2 regions of the Streptomyces sp. NPDC027189 genome follow, and region 2 is predicted to be linked to the other one. Evidence: riboswitches for the same ligand, from Rfam matches in the RefSeq annotation. Region 2 holds a riboswitch; the other holds the start of a gene.
What was found. A riboswitch is a leader RNA that binds a small molecule or an ion and turns the genes downstream of it on or off. The one in region 2 is predicted to bind glycine.
Positions count from the first base shown of each region.

Region 1: another riboswitch for glycine. It lies ahead of gcvT (glycine cleavage system aminomethyltransferase GcvT); the one in region 2 lies ahead of gcvP (aminomethyl-transferring glycine dehydrogenase).

Region 1 covers NZ_JBVHRI010000008.1:17,982-26,100, reverse strand. Annotated here, with positions in the region: gene ACZ4RZ_RS20885 (ABC transporter substrate-binding protein) at 1-1,106, opposite strand, end outside; gene ACZ4RZ_RS20880 (ABC transporter permease) at 1,166-2,164, opposite strand; gene ACZ4RZ_RS20875 (enhanced serine sensitivity protein SseB C-terminal domain-containing protein) at 2,629-3,426, opposite strand; gene ACZ4RZ_RS20870 (enhanced serine sensitivity protein SseB) at 3,607-4,383, opposite strand; gene ACZ4RZ_RS20865 (AAA family ATPase) at 4,514-5,182, opposite strand; glycine riboswitch at 5,357-5,459, shown strand; glycine riboswitch at 5,460-5,572, shown strand; gene gcvT (glycine cleavage system aminomethyltransferase GcvT) at 5,607-6,725, shown strand; gene gcvH (glycine cleavage system protein GcvH) at 6,846-7,223, shown strand; gene glyA (serine hydroxymethyltransferase) at 7,237-8,119, shown strand, end outside.
Region 2 covers NZ_JBVHRI010000024.1:7,378-15,496, forward strand. Annotated here, with positions in the region: gene ftsR (transcriptional regulator FtsR) at 1-149, shown strand, start outside; gene ACZ4RZ_RS38450 (bifunctional nuclease family protein) at 236-709, shown strand; gene ACZ4RZ_RS38455 (MerR family transcriptional regulator) at 928-1,563, shown strand; gene ACZ4RZ_RS38460 (DNA polymerase IV) at 1,664-3,133, shown strand; gene ACZ4RZ_RS38465 (PRC-barrel domain-containing protein) at 3,055-3,426, opposite strand; glycine riboswitch at 3,541-3,636, shown strand; gene gcvP (aminomethyl-transferring glycine dehydrogenase) at 3,814-6,699, shown strand; gene ACZ4RZ_RS38475 (DUF5999 family protein) at 6,837-7,043, opposite strand; gene ACZ4RZ_RS38480 (hypothetical protein) at 7,405-8,001, opposite strand.

The DNA.
Region 1 (8,119 bases), on a different contig from region 2:
ATGTCACCGCGGATCGGGCCGCCCTCGGCGGTCTGCACCGAGACCTTGTCGATCGCGTACTGCACGGCCTTGCGGCACTCGACCTTGTCGAACGGCTTCACCTTGGTGTTGATCGCCATGTAGACGAGACGGCCACCGTAGGTGTTGTCCGTGCCCGCCTTCTTGTCGGCGGAGGCGAGAACCTGGGCCTGGGTCGCGGCCTGGACACCCGTACCACCGAGGTCGATCGCGTCGCCGGCCAGGACGTCCTTGTCGATCGTCTCGGCGTTGACCTTCAGGTTGACGACGATCTTGTCCGGGTACTGCTTGCGCAGCGGGTCGGTCGCCGCGTCCCAGTTCTCGTTGCGCACGAGGACGGCCTGCTTGCCCTCGGAGTAGCTCTGGAACTTGTACGAGCCCGAGGAGACGATGTTCTTGACGTAGTCGACGCCCTTGTCCTTCGCCTGGGGCACCGGAGCCGTCTGCGGCGCCGCGACCAGGTAGTCGAACTCCTGGAAGGCCTGGTTCAGGTGGAAGACGATGGTGGTGTCGTCCGGCGTCTCGATCGACGACAGGCCCTTGGCGCTCTTGTCCTTGTAGGGGCCCTTGTACTTGTCGCCGCCGGCCATGAACTGCTGGAAGTAGTTCGGGCCGAGGGAGAGCACGTCACGCGCGAAGTTCGAGCGCTCGACGGCGTACTTGACGTCCTTCGACGTGATCGCCGAGCCGTCCTGGTACTTCAGGCCCGTACGCAGCTTGTACGTCCAGGTCTTGCCGCCGTCGCTCGGGACGCCCTTGCTCGCGGCGAGGTCCGGGACGAGGGTGTTGCCCTTCTCGCCGGCGCCGGGCTGGAACGTCATCAGCGGGCGGGCGTACAGCCGGCTGAAGTTGTACATGTACGCGTAGTACGTGTTGCCCGGGTCGAAGGAGTCCGGGACATCGGACAGCTCGTAAGTGACCGTGCCCCCCTTCTTCGTGGAGGCGTTGACGACATCCTTGGTCGCTGCGTTGGCCCCAGCTGATTTGGTGTTGTCGTCGTTCTTGTTGTCATCGGCCTTGCTGCAGCCTGCGAGAAGCAGGCTCGCGGAGCCGATGGCCGCAACTGCGGCCAGCGCTGACCTTCGCATGATGGGCGGGTTCCCCTCCATTGTCGGAAACTTGATGGGCTCTCGGTGTGCCGCCGGCCTCAGCGGCTGCGCGGGTCGAGAGCGTCGCGGAGACCGTCGCCGAGCAGATTGAACGCCAGCACGGTCACGAAGATGGCGAGGCCAGGCACGATCATGTACTGCGGGTCGACCTCGTAGAAGGTGACCGCTTCCCTGAGCATGCCGCCCCAGGACGCCTGCGGGGGCTGGATACCGACCCCGAGGAAGCTCAGGGACGCCTCGAAGAGGATGTTGGTCGGGATGAGCAGCGTCGAGTAGACGATGATCGGGCCGACCAGGTTGGGCAGCAGCTCCCGGAAGAGGATGTACGGGCCCTTGGCGCCCATGCCCCGGGAGGCGTCCACGAATTCCCGCTCGCGCAGGGCGAGGGTCTGGCCTCGCACGATCCGGCCCAGGTAGGGCCAGTTGAAGAAGCCGATGACGAAGATCAGCACGCTCAGGTGGAGCGGGAGCCCTTCGAGGCCGAACGCGCCGCCCTGCAGGGTGGCGGAGATGGAGATGGCGAAGAGCAGGAGGGGGAAGGCGAGGAAGGTGTCCATCAGGCGGCTGATGATCGAGTCGACCCGGCCGCCGTAGTAGCCCGCGACGACGCCCAGGATCGCGCCGATCACGTTCGACAGGATCGTGGCGCCGAAGGCGACCACCAGCGACACCCAGGAGCCCTCCAGGATGCGAGTGGCGATGTCGCGCCCGAACTTCGGGTCCACACCCAGCGGGTGGTCCCCACTCATCCCGCCCATGCCGCCCTTGGGCAGCGAGGTGTTCGGGTCGATCAGCTCCTGGTGGAACGCGTTCGGGTCCAGCCCGAACATCGCCTGGATGGGCCGCGCGAGCACGGCCACCAGGATGAGCAGCACGACAATGACACCGCCGGCGACCGCCACCTTGTCGCGCTTGAAGCGCGTCCAGGCGATCTGTCCCAGGGAACGGCCCTCGATCTGCCCCTTGTCGACACCGGCAAGCACGGCCTCCGGCTGTGCTTCCGTTGCCGCCCCGGTGGTCTCGATCGGTGCGGTCACAGTGACCCGACCCCTCTGACCGGTGGTGACCGGCCTACGCCCGCCGCTGTCTGCGGCTTGGTTCACTTGCATGCCGGGAGGGACCGCAGATGGTGCGGAGTGGTTTCCCGGCTGATCCTTCGACTTGCACTCGCTCACAGGATCGATGACCCCATGTCTGACAGGGGAGTCTTCAGTGCCCGCACGATCACGTGCCAGGCCTGACGGAGAAAGTATGCGCAACCGTGATGCGCTCAAGGGGATTCCGTTATCCGAACAGTGGGTAACGCGGGCCGGACGGGGGGCAATTGGGTCGAAAAGACCCAAGAGGCACCCTTTCGGTATGCATCATCCGCAATGCGGACATTTGACCCTTACGCTCCCTCCCGCGCAGGTCAGCCGCGAGGCGCGGGGCGCGACACGGCCGCACGAGGTCATGATGACAGCCGGGCCCGATCCGGGATCCCCGGGCCCCGGTCCCGCGGTCAGTAGCCGCCGCGGGCCGGCGGATAGCCGTAGCCGCCGGCCATCGGTGCCTGCGCCGGAGCCGCGTGCGCCTCGCGGTCGTAGAACGGCCGGGCGTTGGCCCGCAGCCACATCGCCACCGGGTCGTACTCGTCGGACATCGCGACGGTCGAGACGGGCAGCCCGTCCGGGACCGCGCCGATGGACTGCTGCATCATCGCGCGCACCGAGTCGACGGCGGGCGGCGAAGTGTCGTACACGTCAAGGCCGATGGCCAGATACGGCGCCCCGAGCGCGGGCTGCACCCAGGCGCGGCGCAGCGAGCGCACGGCCGAGGTGCGGTGCGCGTTCTGCGAGAGGAGGGCGTAGAACTGCGGGATCTCGATGCCCGGTTCGGAGAGCCGGAGCGGGCCCGCGGGCTGGCGCTCCAGGCCGGTGGCGATGCGGCGCAGGTCCAGCCAGGGGATGCCGACGCCGCCGCCCGGGGCGTGCGGATTGAGCCAGAGACCGAAGTGGTCGGGGTACAGGGTGCGGGCGACGTCGAGGCCGTCGACGACCTCGTACGAGCGGTTCCAGCCGCTGGCCGAGAGCTCCTGGGCGGAGGTGACACAGGGCGCGTAACCGAAGCCGTCCACCTCCATGTTCCCGTACTGGGCGTCCGGAGAACCGGCCTGGCCGTGCCAGAGGAGCATCCAGATCTGGCCGGACGACGGGGTCGCGAGCGCGCGAAGGAGCGCCTCGTAGGCGTCGTAGCGCCCGGGCGTCACCTGGCGCAGCATGTGCTCGACCTGCCCGGCCGCGGTGCTGCTGGCGCTCACCTGTACCGCCCCTTCGAGAAGTTGCCCCGGATATGAAACCAGCTTAAGTGGAGCCGCCGACAGCAGCCGCGCAAGAGCTCGGGACTTGATGTCGTCTCGCGGCTGCGGGCCGACCGTGGTTCCTCGTGCCCACGCGGCGGAGCCGCATAGGTCACAGCCCCGCGCCCAAGAAGGGCGCTCCTAGTGGGCCTGCTGATAAAAGGGCCGCACTTGGGCGCGCATCCAGTCGCCCACCGGGTCCTGGGCCACGTCCAGGAGGACCAGGTTCACCGGCCACCGCACCGCGACCTTGTTCAGGGCTCGGCCCAACGCCTCCATGGGGAGCGGCCGCAGGTCGCCCTCCCACTGGGAGAGTTCGACACCGATGAACATGACCGGGTCGGCGGTCTCGATACTGGCCAGGCAGCGGCGGGCGGTCAGCACGACGCCGGTCTCGGCGAACTCGGCGGAGGCGGCGGACAGGAAGTCCACCGGGTCCTCCTGCCAGTCGGGCTCGAACAGCCGCACCCGGCCGCCGCTCGCGGGCCCGTCCAGCGGGGTCCGCCCGGCCCGGCACAGCTCGGCGACGGCGAGCGGCGGCAGCGGTACGCCGACCACGCCGTCCGGGTTGACCGCGATGCCGACCTGCGGGGGCAGCCCGCGGGCGAACTCGACGGCGGGCGCGATCGTGTACGCCATGTGTCCGCCGGTGACCTGGCGGAACTGCTCCTCGGAGCTGAAGACAGGGACGTACGCCTGGCCCTCGATCTCCAGCGTGGGCAGGTCGAGCGGCCCGGACTGCGGCCCGCCGCCGTTCGGCAGGGGTACCCAGACGAAGCTGCGGCCGAGGACCTCGACGATGCGGGCACCCGCCGAGGGCACGCCGAGGGAGGCCGACAGCACCTCCTCCAGTTCGTTGCCTGGCCATCCGCCGTGCGGATGGGGGTGCGCCTGTGCCGGGAAGTCGGGGAAGTCCATCTGTCTACCGCCTGCTGTGAACCGCTGTTCGGGTGCTCCGGTGTTCCGGCTGGCAAGGTTAGTGGGCTCGTACGACCATCTCGTACGCCTGTTTCGTACGACCTTTGCCGGCATCGGCTCGTACGGTCCTTCAGCCGCCGAAGTCGATCCGGCGCAGCACGTCCGCAGCGTCCCGGTCCATGAGGACCGCCGAGCCGCAGCCCTCCGGCAGGTCGCCCTTCTCGACGGAGCGCAGCAGCCGGGTGACCGCGCCGCGGTGGCGCGCGAACGCGTACCGCGAGACGCCGCGGCCGCGCTCGCGCTGGCCCTCGAGGGCGGTTCCCGGCGTGACGTCGAGCAGCAGCAGGTGCAGCGCGCCGCCCCGGCGCCGCGCCTCGCGGGCGAGCCAGCGGCGCACCCAGGCCTGTGTACCGCAGTCGTGCACGACGACTCCGGCGCCGGAGCGCAGGGCGCGGCGCAGTCCCGCGTAGTGCGCGAGGCGGACCAGGGGGCGGTAGACCGCGTACGGCAGCCAGCGGGCCGTCCGGTCGTCCCAGCGGTCGCGGGTGTCCTGGGAGTCGATGCGCGCGCCCGTGACGGTCCGGCGCATCAGCGTCGACTTGCCGCTGCCCGGCAGCCCGGTGACCACGACGAGGTCGGACGCCCCGAAGTACAGCCCGTGCGGGCTGCGTCCCGCGCGGTCCCTGAGGTCGCGGACGACGGCCGTCGGGAGCGGGCCGCACGCCTCCCGGGCCCGGGCGCCGGGCTGCTTGGGCAGCGCGATGCCCGAGGTCGTCGCGTACGCCGAGGTCCTGTTCACCGTGATCGTCCTCCCCTTGGGTCTGGAGTCCCATCCCCGTCGAGTGTAAAGAGAAGGTAATGCGCGATGCTTCCTGTTTCCGTACTCGGACTGCCACAGGCCGGTTACAGATGCGGACTGCCGGGATCGGACGGCGCGTGCAATGATGTGCCCGCCAACTGCATACCGGCCGCTTGAATCCGCGCGGGAGAGTTCCCGGTCACGTACGACGTGCCGGGGCGCCGAAGGAGCAAGTCCCTCCCTTGAATCTCTCAGGCCCCGTTACCGCGCGGGCGAGGCACATCTGAAAAGCGGGCCGCTGACCAGTGGCTCCACCCAAGGTGCAAGTCAGGACCACCGTTTCGCGGGGTCGTGATGAACCTCTCAGGTTCCGATGACAGATGGGGAGGAACGACCTCGCCGTCATGCCTTGGGAGCCCCACCGATGAGCAGCAACGCACCCCGTCACACCGCGCTCGATGCCCTGCATCGTTCGCTCGGCGCGACGATGACCGACTTCGCGGGCTGGGACATGCCCCTGCGCTACGGTTCCGAGCGCGACGAGCACCTCGCCGTCCGCACGAAGGCCGGTCTCTTCGACCTCTCGCACATGGGCGAGATCACCGTCACCGGCCCGCAGGCGGCCGAGCTCCTGAACCACGCCCTCGTCGGCAACATCGCCTCCGTCGGCGTGGGCCGCGCCCGTTACACCATGATCTGCCAGGCGGACGGCGGCATCCTCGACGACCTGATCGTGTACCGGCTGGCCGACACCGAATACATGGTCGTCGCCAACGCCTCCAACGCGCAGGTCGTGCTCGACGCCCTGGTGGAGCGTGCCGCGGGCTTCGACGCGTCGGTGCGCGACGACCGTGACGCGTACGCGCTGATCGCCGTGCAGGGCCCCGAGTCCCCCGGCATCCTCAAGTCGCTGACCGACGCCGACCTGGACGGCCTCAAGTACTACGCGGGTCTGCCCGGCACGGTCGCGGGCGTCCCGGCGCTGATCGCGCGCACCGGCTACACCGGCGAAGACGGCTTCGAGCTGTTCGTGTCCCCTTCGGACGCCGAGAAGCTGTGGCAGGCGCTGACCGAGGCGGGCGCCCCGGTCGGGCTGGTCCCCTGCGGCCTGTCCTGCCGCGACACGCTGCGCCTGGAGGCGGGCATGCCGCTGTACGGGCATGAGCTGAGCACCTCGCTGACCCCCTTCGACGCCGGGCTCGGGCGGGTCGTGAAGTTCGAGAAGGAGGGCGACTTCGTGGGGCGTGCCGCCCTGGAGGCCGCCGCCGAGCGTGCTGCCGCGAACCCGCCACGGGTGCTCGTCGGCCTGATCGCCGAGGGCCGTCGCGTCCCGCGCGCCGGGTACCAGGTCGTCGCCGAGGGCAAGGTGATCGGCGAGATCACCTCCGGCGCCCCGTCCCCCACGCTGGGCAAGCCGATCGCGATGGCGTACGTCGACGCCGCGCACGCCGCTCCGGGCACGGCCGGAGTCGGTGTGGACATCCGGGGCAGCCACGAGCCGTACGAGGTCGTGGCGCTGCCGTTCTACAAGCGTCAGAAGTAGAGACTGAGCGCGGTCCAGACGTAGCCAAAGGCGACACCGCGCGCTTCTTCCCTGCTCACCGGCAGGTCCAGCAGTCCCCCCATTCACCAGCACTCCCCCGCGTACAGGAGAATTCAGGCCATGAGCAACCCCCAGCAGCTGCGCTACAGCAAGGAGCACGAGTGGCTGTCGGTCGCCGAGGACGGCGTCTCGACGGTCGGCATCACCGAGTTCGCGGCCAACGCGCTCGGCGATGTCGTCTACGCCCAGCTTCCGGAGGTCGGTTCCACGGTGACCGCGGGTGAGTCCTGCGGCGAGCTGGAGTCGACGAAGTCGGTCAGCGACCTGTACTCCCCGGTCAACGGCGAGATCACCGAGATCAACGAAGACGTGGTCAACGACCCGTCGCTGGTGAACTCCGCGCCCTTCGAGGGCGGCTGGCTGTTCAAGGTGCGCGTCGCGGAGGAGCCGGCCGACCTGCTCTCCGCCGACGAGTACACCGCCTTTTCCGCCGGCTGAGAGGTCGTAGAACATGTCGCTTCTGAACACGCCCCTGCATGAACTCGACCCGGACGTCGCCGCCGCCGTCGACGCCGAGCTGCACCGCCAGCAGTCCACCCTGGAGATGATCGCCTCGGAGAACTTCGCTCCGGTCGCGGTCATGGAGGCCCAGGGCTCGGTCCTGACCAACAAGTACGCGGAGGGCTACCCGGGTCGCCGCTACTACGGCGGCTGCGAGCACGTCGACGTGGTCGAGCAGATCGCCATCGACCGCATCAAGGCGCTGTTCGGCGCCGAGCACGCCAATGTGCAGCCCCACTCGGGCGCCCAGGCCAACGCTGCCGCGATGTTCGCGCTGCTCAAGCCGGGCGACACCATCATGGGTCTGAACCTCGCGCACGGCGGGCACCTGACCCACGGCATGAAGATCAATTTCTCCGGCAAGCTCTACAACGTGGTCGCGTACCACGTGAACGACGAGACCGGTCAGGTCGACATGGCCGAGGTCGAGCGCCTCGCCAAGGAGTCCAGGCCGAAGCTGATCGTGGCGGGCTGGTCGGCGTACCCGCGCCAGCTGGACTTCGCCGAGTTCCGCCGGATCGCGGACGAGGTCGGCGCGTACCTCATGGTCGACATGGCGCACTTCGCCGGCCTGGTGGCGGCGGGCCTGCACCCGAACCCGGTGCCCCACGCCCATGTCGTCACGACCACCACCCACAAGACGCTGGGCGGCCCGCGCGGTGGCGTGATCCTCTCGACGGCCGAGCTGGCCAAGAAGATCAACTCCGCGGTCTTCCCGGGTCAGCAGGGCGGTCCGCTGGAGCATGTGATCGCCGCCAAGGCCGTCTCGTTCAAGATCGCCGCCTCGGACGACTTCAAGGAGCGCCAGCAGCGCACGCTCGACGGCGCGCGGA
Region 2 (8,119 bases):
TTGTGGACCAGGTGGTGGCCCCGCTGCGCCGCCACCGCAATCCGCAGACCAGGGCGCACGCGGAGGCCCGTACGAAGGAGCTGGCGGGGCTCACGGTGAAACTGCACGCGGCGCTGGTGCAGACCGCGCTCGGCGTGCGACTGCCCTGATCCGGGGCGCCCGCCCAGGCTGTGGATCGTCCACCCGTTCTGTGCCCGACTACCCAAACGTCCCGGGCACGGCCTAGGGTTACTGTGTGAACGAGCTCGATGTCGTAGGTGTCCGGGTCGAAATGCCCTCCAACCAACCGATCGTGCTTCTGCGTGAAGTGGGAGGCGACCGCTACCTCCCCATCTGGATCGGACCGGGTGAGGCGACGGCGATCGCCTTCGCCCAGCAGGGCATGGCCCCCGCACGACCGCTGACCCACGATCTGTTCAAGGACGTGCTGGAGGCCGTCGGCCAGGAGCTCACCGAAGTGCGCATCACGGACCTGCGTGAGGGCGTCTTCTACGCGGAGTTGGTGTTCGCCAGCGGGGTCGAGGTGAGTGCGCGGCCGTCCGACGCCATAGCGCTGGCGCTGCGCACCGGGACGCCGATCTACGGCAGCGACGGGGTGCTCGACGATGCCGGCATCGCGATCCCGGACGAGCAGGAGGACGAGGTGGAGAAGTTCCGCGAGTTCCTCGACCAGATCTCGCCCGAGGACTTCGGTACCAACAGCCAGTGACGACCTGAAGCGTCGGCACACCCCGGACGGCAATTGCCTGCGGTCCACGTGGTGCACTGCGGTCCGCGCCGAGAGCATTCGGCTAGCCTTTCCCCGCGGTGGGGCACGGCAAACCACTCCTAGGGTGATTATCACTCGGCGTGGCGAGTGTGGCGATCGTTGACGCACCCCTGGTGACTGCCTACCGTCGAGAAGGCAGGTCAAGGACGGAGGTCGGCGTGAGAAGCAGCGGCGACGGTACGGCTGGGGGTGCCCCCGGACGCGGTCTGGGGGAGAGCGGCCCGTACCCGCTTCACGGCAGCGCGGCCGATCACGTTCCGCGGCGGCCGACGGCAGTGTCCGGCGAGGGAGGGGCGGTTTCCGAGGAGATCGGCTATCGCGGTCCGACGGCGTGCGCCGCCGCGGGCATCACCTACCGGCAGCTCGACTATTGGGCGCGGACCGGTCTGGTCGAGCCGAGTGTGCGGCCCGCCTACGGGTCGGGCACGCAGCGCCTCTACAGCTTCAGGGACGTGGTCGTCCTGAAGATCGTCAAGCGGTTCCTCGACACCGGGGTGTCGCTGCAGAACATTCGTACCACCGTCCAGCACCTCAGGGAGCGCGGCTTCCGGGACCTGGAGCGGATGACACTGATGAGCGACGGCGCGACGGTCTACGAGTGCACGTCCCCCGATGACGTCCACGCCCTGCTCCAGGGTGGCCAGGGGGTCTTCGGGATCGCCGTGGGTGTGGTGTGGCGGGACGTCGAGAGCGCGCTCTCGCAGCTGCATGGAGAGCGCGTGGACACGGGCGAGACGCTCCTCGGGCACAACCCCGCCGACGAGCTGGCGAGACGGCGCAACCGGGCCGTCTGAGGCCCGGGCGGGGCCGCAGAGGAGTCGGCCGGGGCGGGCGAGGTCCACGGGCGCGGGCCGAACCGGGGCATTGTCAGTGGCGTAGGGCAGCATCGGAGATGTGAGAACCGCGCCCACGATCCTGCATCTCGACATGGATGCCTTCTTCGCCTCGGCGGAGCAGGCATCCAAGCCGAGCCTGCGCACGAAAGCGGTCGTCGTGGGCGGACTCGGGCCGCGCGGAGTCGTCGCCACCGCCTCGTACGAGGCCCGCGTCTTCGGAGTGCACTCGGCGATGCCGATGGCCCAGGCGCGCCGGCTCGCGCCGAACGCCGCGTATCTGGTTCCGCGCTTCGGGCTCTACCGCGAGGTCAGCGAGCAGGTGATGGGGCTGCTGCGGGCCCTGTCGCCGCTCGTGGAGCCGCTGAGCCTGGACGAGGCCTTCGTGGACCTGGAGGCGGGGGGAACGGCCTGGGACGAGGGCTCGGCGCGGCTGGCAGGGGTGAAGCTGCGCGCGGACATCCGGGCCGTCACGGGGCTCACGGGATCGGTGGGGCTCGCCGCTTCCAAGATGCTCGCGAAGATCGCCTCGGAGCAGGCCAAGCCCGACGGTCTCGTGCTGATAGAGCCGGGGACCGAGCGCGCGCTGCTGGGGCCGATGTCGGTGCGGACGCTGCCGGGCGTGGGGCCCGCGACCGGGGACCATCTGCGGCGTGCCGGGATCACCACGGTCGACGAGATCGCCGAGGCCGGCGAGGACGAGCTCGTACGGCTGCTGGGGAAGGCGCATGGGCATGCGCTGTACGGGATGGCGCTGGCCCACGACGAGCGGCCCGTGGTGGCCGAGCGGGAGGCCAAGTCGGTGTCGGTCGAGGACACGTACGACGTGGACATCCATGACCGCGTGCGGGTCGGTCTGGAGGTGCAGCGGCTCGCCGACCGGTGTGTGCGGCGACTGCGCGGAGCCGGGCTGTCGGGGCGGACCATCGTCCTGAAGGTGCGCAGGTACGACTTCTCGACGCTGACCCGGTCCGAGACGCTGCGGGGGCCCACGGACGACCCCACGGTCGTACGGGAGGCCGCCGCGCGGCTTCTGGAGGCGGTGGACACTACCGGTGGCGTACGACTGCTGGGTGTGGGCGTGACCGGGCTGGCCGACTACACGCAGGAGGACCTGTTCGCACAGGCGCAGGCGCAGGCCGCCGCGGGGGAGCCGGCGGTCCAGGAGCATTCCGCGGAGGAGGCGCCGGAGGAGTTCGCCGAGGAGCATGTGCCGCCCGCCGAGCGGCGGTGGCCCGCGGGGCACGACGTACGGCATGCCGAGTACGGGCACGGGTGGGTGCAAGGCAGCGGCCTCGGGCGGGTCACGGTGCGGTTCGAGACGCCGTACTCCGAGCCCGGGCGCGTACGGACGTTCCGCACCGACGATCCGGAGCTGGAGCCGGCGGAGCCGCTGCCTCTGGTGGAGCGAAGACCGGGGGTTCCGGGGCCCCAGGTTGCGGACCCCGGACCTCAGGCGTCCTCCGTGCCCGCGAGTCGGCCGAAGTCGCGGTCTGGCGGGGGCGGAGGGGGCGCCACGTCGAGACCGTAGTGGTGGTACAGCTGGAGTTCCTGCTCGGGGGAGAGGTGGCGTCCGACGCCGAAGTCGGGGGCGTCCTTGATCAGGGCTCGGTCGAAGGGGATGCGAAGAGTGCCCTCGACGAGTTCACTGGGCTCCAGTGGCACGAAGGCGTCCCTGCTGAACAGGCCCGTGCGTATGGCCGCCCACTCCGGGATCCCGGTCGCGTCGTCGAGGTAGACCTCGTCGATCGTGCCGATCTTGGTGCCATTGCGGTCGAACGCCTTGCGGCCGATCAGGTTGCGCGGATCGATGTCGGTCTGCACGGGCCCTCCTCTTGGTCGCAACTCATCCGTAAGCACTACAAAAGAGCACATTCAGGAAGGCGGCCACTCGAAGGCTCGGGTCTTGTCCTCGCTGGTAGGCTGGCAGGCGGCTGCTGACCCCGTGCGGGAGAGTCCTCCAGACTTCATCGGAGGCGCCGAAGGAGCAAATCCTCCCCGGAATCTCTCAGGCTCACGTACCGCACGGACGAGGTCACTCTGGAAAGCAGGGCGGGTGTCGATGGCCTCCGCTCTCACCGACGGTGAAAACCGGGTCGTCAGCGGACGGTCCGGTGAAGCTCTCAGGTTGAGATGACAGAGGGGGAGGCCGTCGGGGTGCCCGTGCCGGGGTGCCCCTCGAAGGTCGCGTCAGACCAGGAGGCCTCCGCCATGACCGCCCATCGCATTCCGCTCACCGAGCTCGAACAGGGAATCCCCTTCGAGCAGCGCCACATCGGGCCCGACTCCGAGGCACGGGCCAAGATGCTCGCGCAGGTCGGGTACGGCTCGCTCGACGAGCTGACGGCCGCCGCGGTCCCGGACGTCATCAAGAACGCCGATGCCCTGGACCTGCCGGGCGCGCGCACCGAGGCGGAGGTGCTGGCCGAGCTGCGCTCCCTCGCGGACCGCAACCAGGTGCTCGACTCGATGGTCGGCCTCGGTTACTACGGCACGTTCACGCCGCCGGTGATCCTGCGCAACGTCATGGAGAACCCGGCCTGGTACACCGCGTATACGCCGTACCAGCCGGAGATCTCGCAGGGCCGTCTCGAGGCGCTGCTGAACTTCCAGACCGTGGTGGCCGAGCTGACCGGGCTGCCGACCTCCGGTGCCTCGCTGCTCGACGAGGGCACCGCCGCCGCCGAGGCGATGGCGCTGTCCCGGCGCATGGGCAAGAACAAGAAGGGTCTGTTCCTGGTCGACGCGGACGCGCTGCCGCAGACCATCGCCGTCATCGAGACCCGCGCCGAGCCGACCGGCGTCGAGGTCGTCGTCGCGGACCTCAGCGAGGGCATCCCCGCCGGGATCGCCGAGCGCGAGATCAACGGCGTACTGATCCAGTACCCGGGCGCCTCCGGTGCCGTACGTGACCTCAAGCCGATCGTCGAGCAGGCGCACGGGCTGGGGGCGGTCGTCACCGTCGCCGCCGACCTGCTCGCCCTGACCCTGCTCACCTCGCCCGGCGAGCTCGGCGCCGACATCGCGGTCGGTACGACGCAGCGCTTCGGTGTGCCGATGGGCTTCGGCGGGCCGCACGCCGGATACATGGCGGTGCGCGAGACCTTCGCGCGCAGTCTTCCGGGCCGACTCGTCGGTGTGTCCGTCGACGCGGACGGGCACAAGGCGTACCGCCTCGCCCTGCAGACGCGTGAGCAGCACATCCGCCGTGAGAAGGCGACCAGCAACATCTGTACGGCTCAGGTGCTGCTCGCCGTGATGGCCGGCATGTACGCCGTCTACCACGGTCCCGAGGGCCTGAGGACCATCGCGCGGCGTACGCACCGGTACGCCACGATCCTCGCCGCGGGTCTGACGGCGGGCGGGGTCGAGGTCGTGCACGGCGCGTACTTCGACACGCTCACCGTGCGGGTGCCGGGCAAGGCCGCTGAAGCCGTCGCCGCTGCGCGCGAGGGCGGTGTCAACCTCCACCTCGTGGACGCCGACCAGGTGTCGATCGCCTGCGACGAGACCACCACGCGCAAGCAACTGGCCGCCGTATGGACCGCGTTCGGCGTCGAGGGTGACGTCGAGGCGCTGGACGCGACGGCGCAGGACACGCTGCCGGCCGCGCTGCTGCGCACCGACGGCTACCTCGCGCACCCGGTCTTCCACCAGCACCGCTCCGAGACCGCGATGCTGCGCTACCTGCGCAAGCTCTCCGACCGCGACTACGCGCTCGACCGCGGCATGATCCCGCTGGGCTCCTGCACGATGAAGCTCAACGCGACCACGGAGATGGAGCCGGTCACCTGGCCCGAGTTCGGTCAGATGCACCCCTTCGCGCCCGCCGAGCAGGCGCAGGGCTACCTCACGCTCATCGATGAGCTGGAGGAGCGGCTCGCCGAGGTCACCGGCTACGACAAGGTCTCGCTCCAGCCGAACGCCGGTTCGCAGGGCGAGCTGGCCGGTCTGCTGGCCGTGCGTGGCTACCACCGCGCCAACGGCGACGAGCAGCGCACCGTCTGCCTCATCCCGTCCTCCGCGCACGGCACGAACGCCGCGAGCGCCGTGATGGCCGGCATGAAAGTCGTGGTCGTGAAGACCTCGGACGACGGCGAGATCGACGTCGAGGACCTGCGCGCCAAGATCGAGCAGTACCGCGACGAGCTGGCCGTGCTGATGATCACGTACCCCTCGACGCACGGTGTGTTCGAGGAGCATGTCGCCGACATCTGCGCGCAGGTGCACGAGGCGGGCGGTCAGGTCTACGTCGACGGCGCCAACCTCAACGCGCTGGTGGGCCTCGCCAAGCCGGGCCACTTCGGCGGTGACGTCTCGCACCTCAACCTGCACAAGACGTTCTGCATCCCGCACGGCGGCGGCGGTCCGGGCGTCGGCCCGGTCGGTGTGCGCGCGCACCTGGCGCCGTACCTGCCGAACCACCCGCTGCAGCCCGCGGCCGGTCCCGAGACCGGCGTCGGCCCGATCTCGGCCGCTCCCTGGGGCTCCGCGGGCATCCTGCCGATCTCGTGGGCGTACGTCCGGCTCATGGGCGGCGAGGGCCTCAAGCGGGCCACGCAGGTGGCGGTGCTGTCCGCCAACTACATCGCCAAGCGCCTGGAGCCGCACTACCCGGTGCTGTACACCGGTCCGGGCGGGCTCGTCGCGCACGAGTGCATCATCGACCTGCGCCCGCTGACCAAGGCGACCGGCGTCAGCGTCGACGACATCGCCAAGCGCCTGATCGACTACGGCTTCCACGCGCCGACGATGTCGTTTCCGGTGGCCGGCACGCTGATGATCGAGCCGACCGAGTCCGAGGACCTGGGCGAGCTCGACCGGTTCTGTGACGCGATGATCGCGATCCGCGCGGAGATCGAGAAGGTCGGCTCGGGCGAGTGGGCGGCGGATGACAACCCGCTGCGGGGCGCACCGCACACGGCCGCCGCGCTCGGCGGGGACTGGGAGCACGCGTACACGCGTGAGGAGGCCGTCTTCCCGGCCGGTGTCTCGGCCGCGGACAAGTACTGGCCGCCGGTGCGCCGCATCGACCAGGCGTACGGCGACCGGAACCTGGTCTGCTCCTGCCCGCCGCTGGACGCCTACGAGGGTTGATCAGCGCTGAGGACTTGGACGCCTACGGGGAGTAGTCACCCTCGGACATGCGTCGGGGCCGGTTCGGAGAGTATGTCTCCGGGCCGGCCCCTCTTATGTCTGGGTGGCTCGCTGGCGAGGCCACCCGGTTGTGCGGCTCAGGCGGCCGTCATCACGTGCTCGCTGCCCATGGGGCGGTGCGGGGCGATGATCTGGCCGTCCGGCAGGAGCTCACCGGTGTCCTCGAAGAGCAGAACGCCGTTGCACAGCAGGCTCCATCCCTGCTCCGGGTGGTGCGCCATGAGACGGGCGGACTCCCGGTCGGCTGATTCGGCTGACGGACACGGTGGCTGGTGCTGGCACATGGATGGGATCTTTCGCTGGGTTGAGATGTGAGTGATGGCTGTGGTGTCTGTCCCGCGGCTCGATGTGTTCATGGCCGCCCCCCGTTGGTGTGTGGTCTGGAACCCAGTGTTGCCCTACGGGCGTCAATCCGCAGGGATTTAGCGGCACCGCTTCTCACAGGTTGATGACGCATCACCCGCGCGGTCGGTTCATTCCAATTGCACTGTCCCTTCGGGTGGTTCGAGGTGGCCGAATGGGGCTAGTCCGGTCGGGGTGAGCAGCACGTTTTCCCTCGTACGAGCGGGGTGCGGCCCTAATGAGCACAGTGCCCCGCGGCCGAATGAACGGCGGCGGGGCACGGATGTTTCGCCTGTGCGGGACTTATGCCGGGACCTCCGCGGGGGAGCCCAGCAGCGGGGCACGCGTGACCCGGTGGGTGAGGACCGGCAGCAGTTCGGCGACGCGGTGCGGGCGGTGCGCGGCGATGCCGGGCGGGGCGGGCGCAAGCGGGACCAGGAGGTCGGTGGCGGCCGGGTGGCCGGTGGCGCCGTCCGCGGCGCAGTCGCCGTGCAGCCAGAGCGTGAGCATGTAGAGCTCGGGCACGGACAACAGGCGTGCCTGGTACGGCTGCTGCATGGTCTCGGCCTGGCGCAGGGCGCGTTCGGTGGCGGTGATGTACGGGCCCTCGAAGAAGCGCGAGAAGGCCCAGCCGTCAGGGGTCAGCATGGTGTCGGCTGCGGCCACCGAGCGGTCCCCGCAGCGGATCAGGAAACGCCACCCGGCGAGCCGGGTGGCGGAGGCGCCCGCGGGCGTGATCCGGTCCAGGACATGCACCGGCAGCGGGAGTTCGGGCGTGACGGGTCCCTGGGCCAGGCGCAGGGACGGAGTGCGCGCCTCGCGGACAGCGGTGGGGGAACCGAGTGCCGTGAGGACCGTGCGCAGGGCGGGCGCGGGAGCCGGGGGTACGTGCAGCGGCATGGTGGGTCGCCTCTCATTCGACAGGCACAGTGGCGCGAGGGCGGGGGCGGACGGCGCTGTCAGCTCTCGGGGTCAGAAGGGCGAGAGGTCTGGATCTGCCGACAGGATGTCGCTGCCG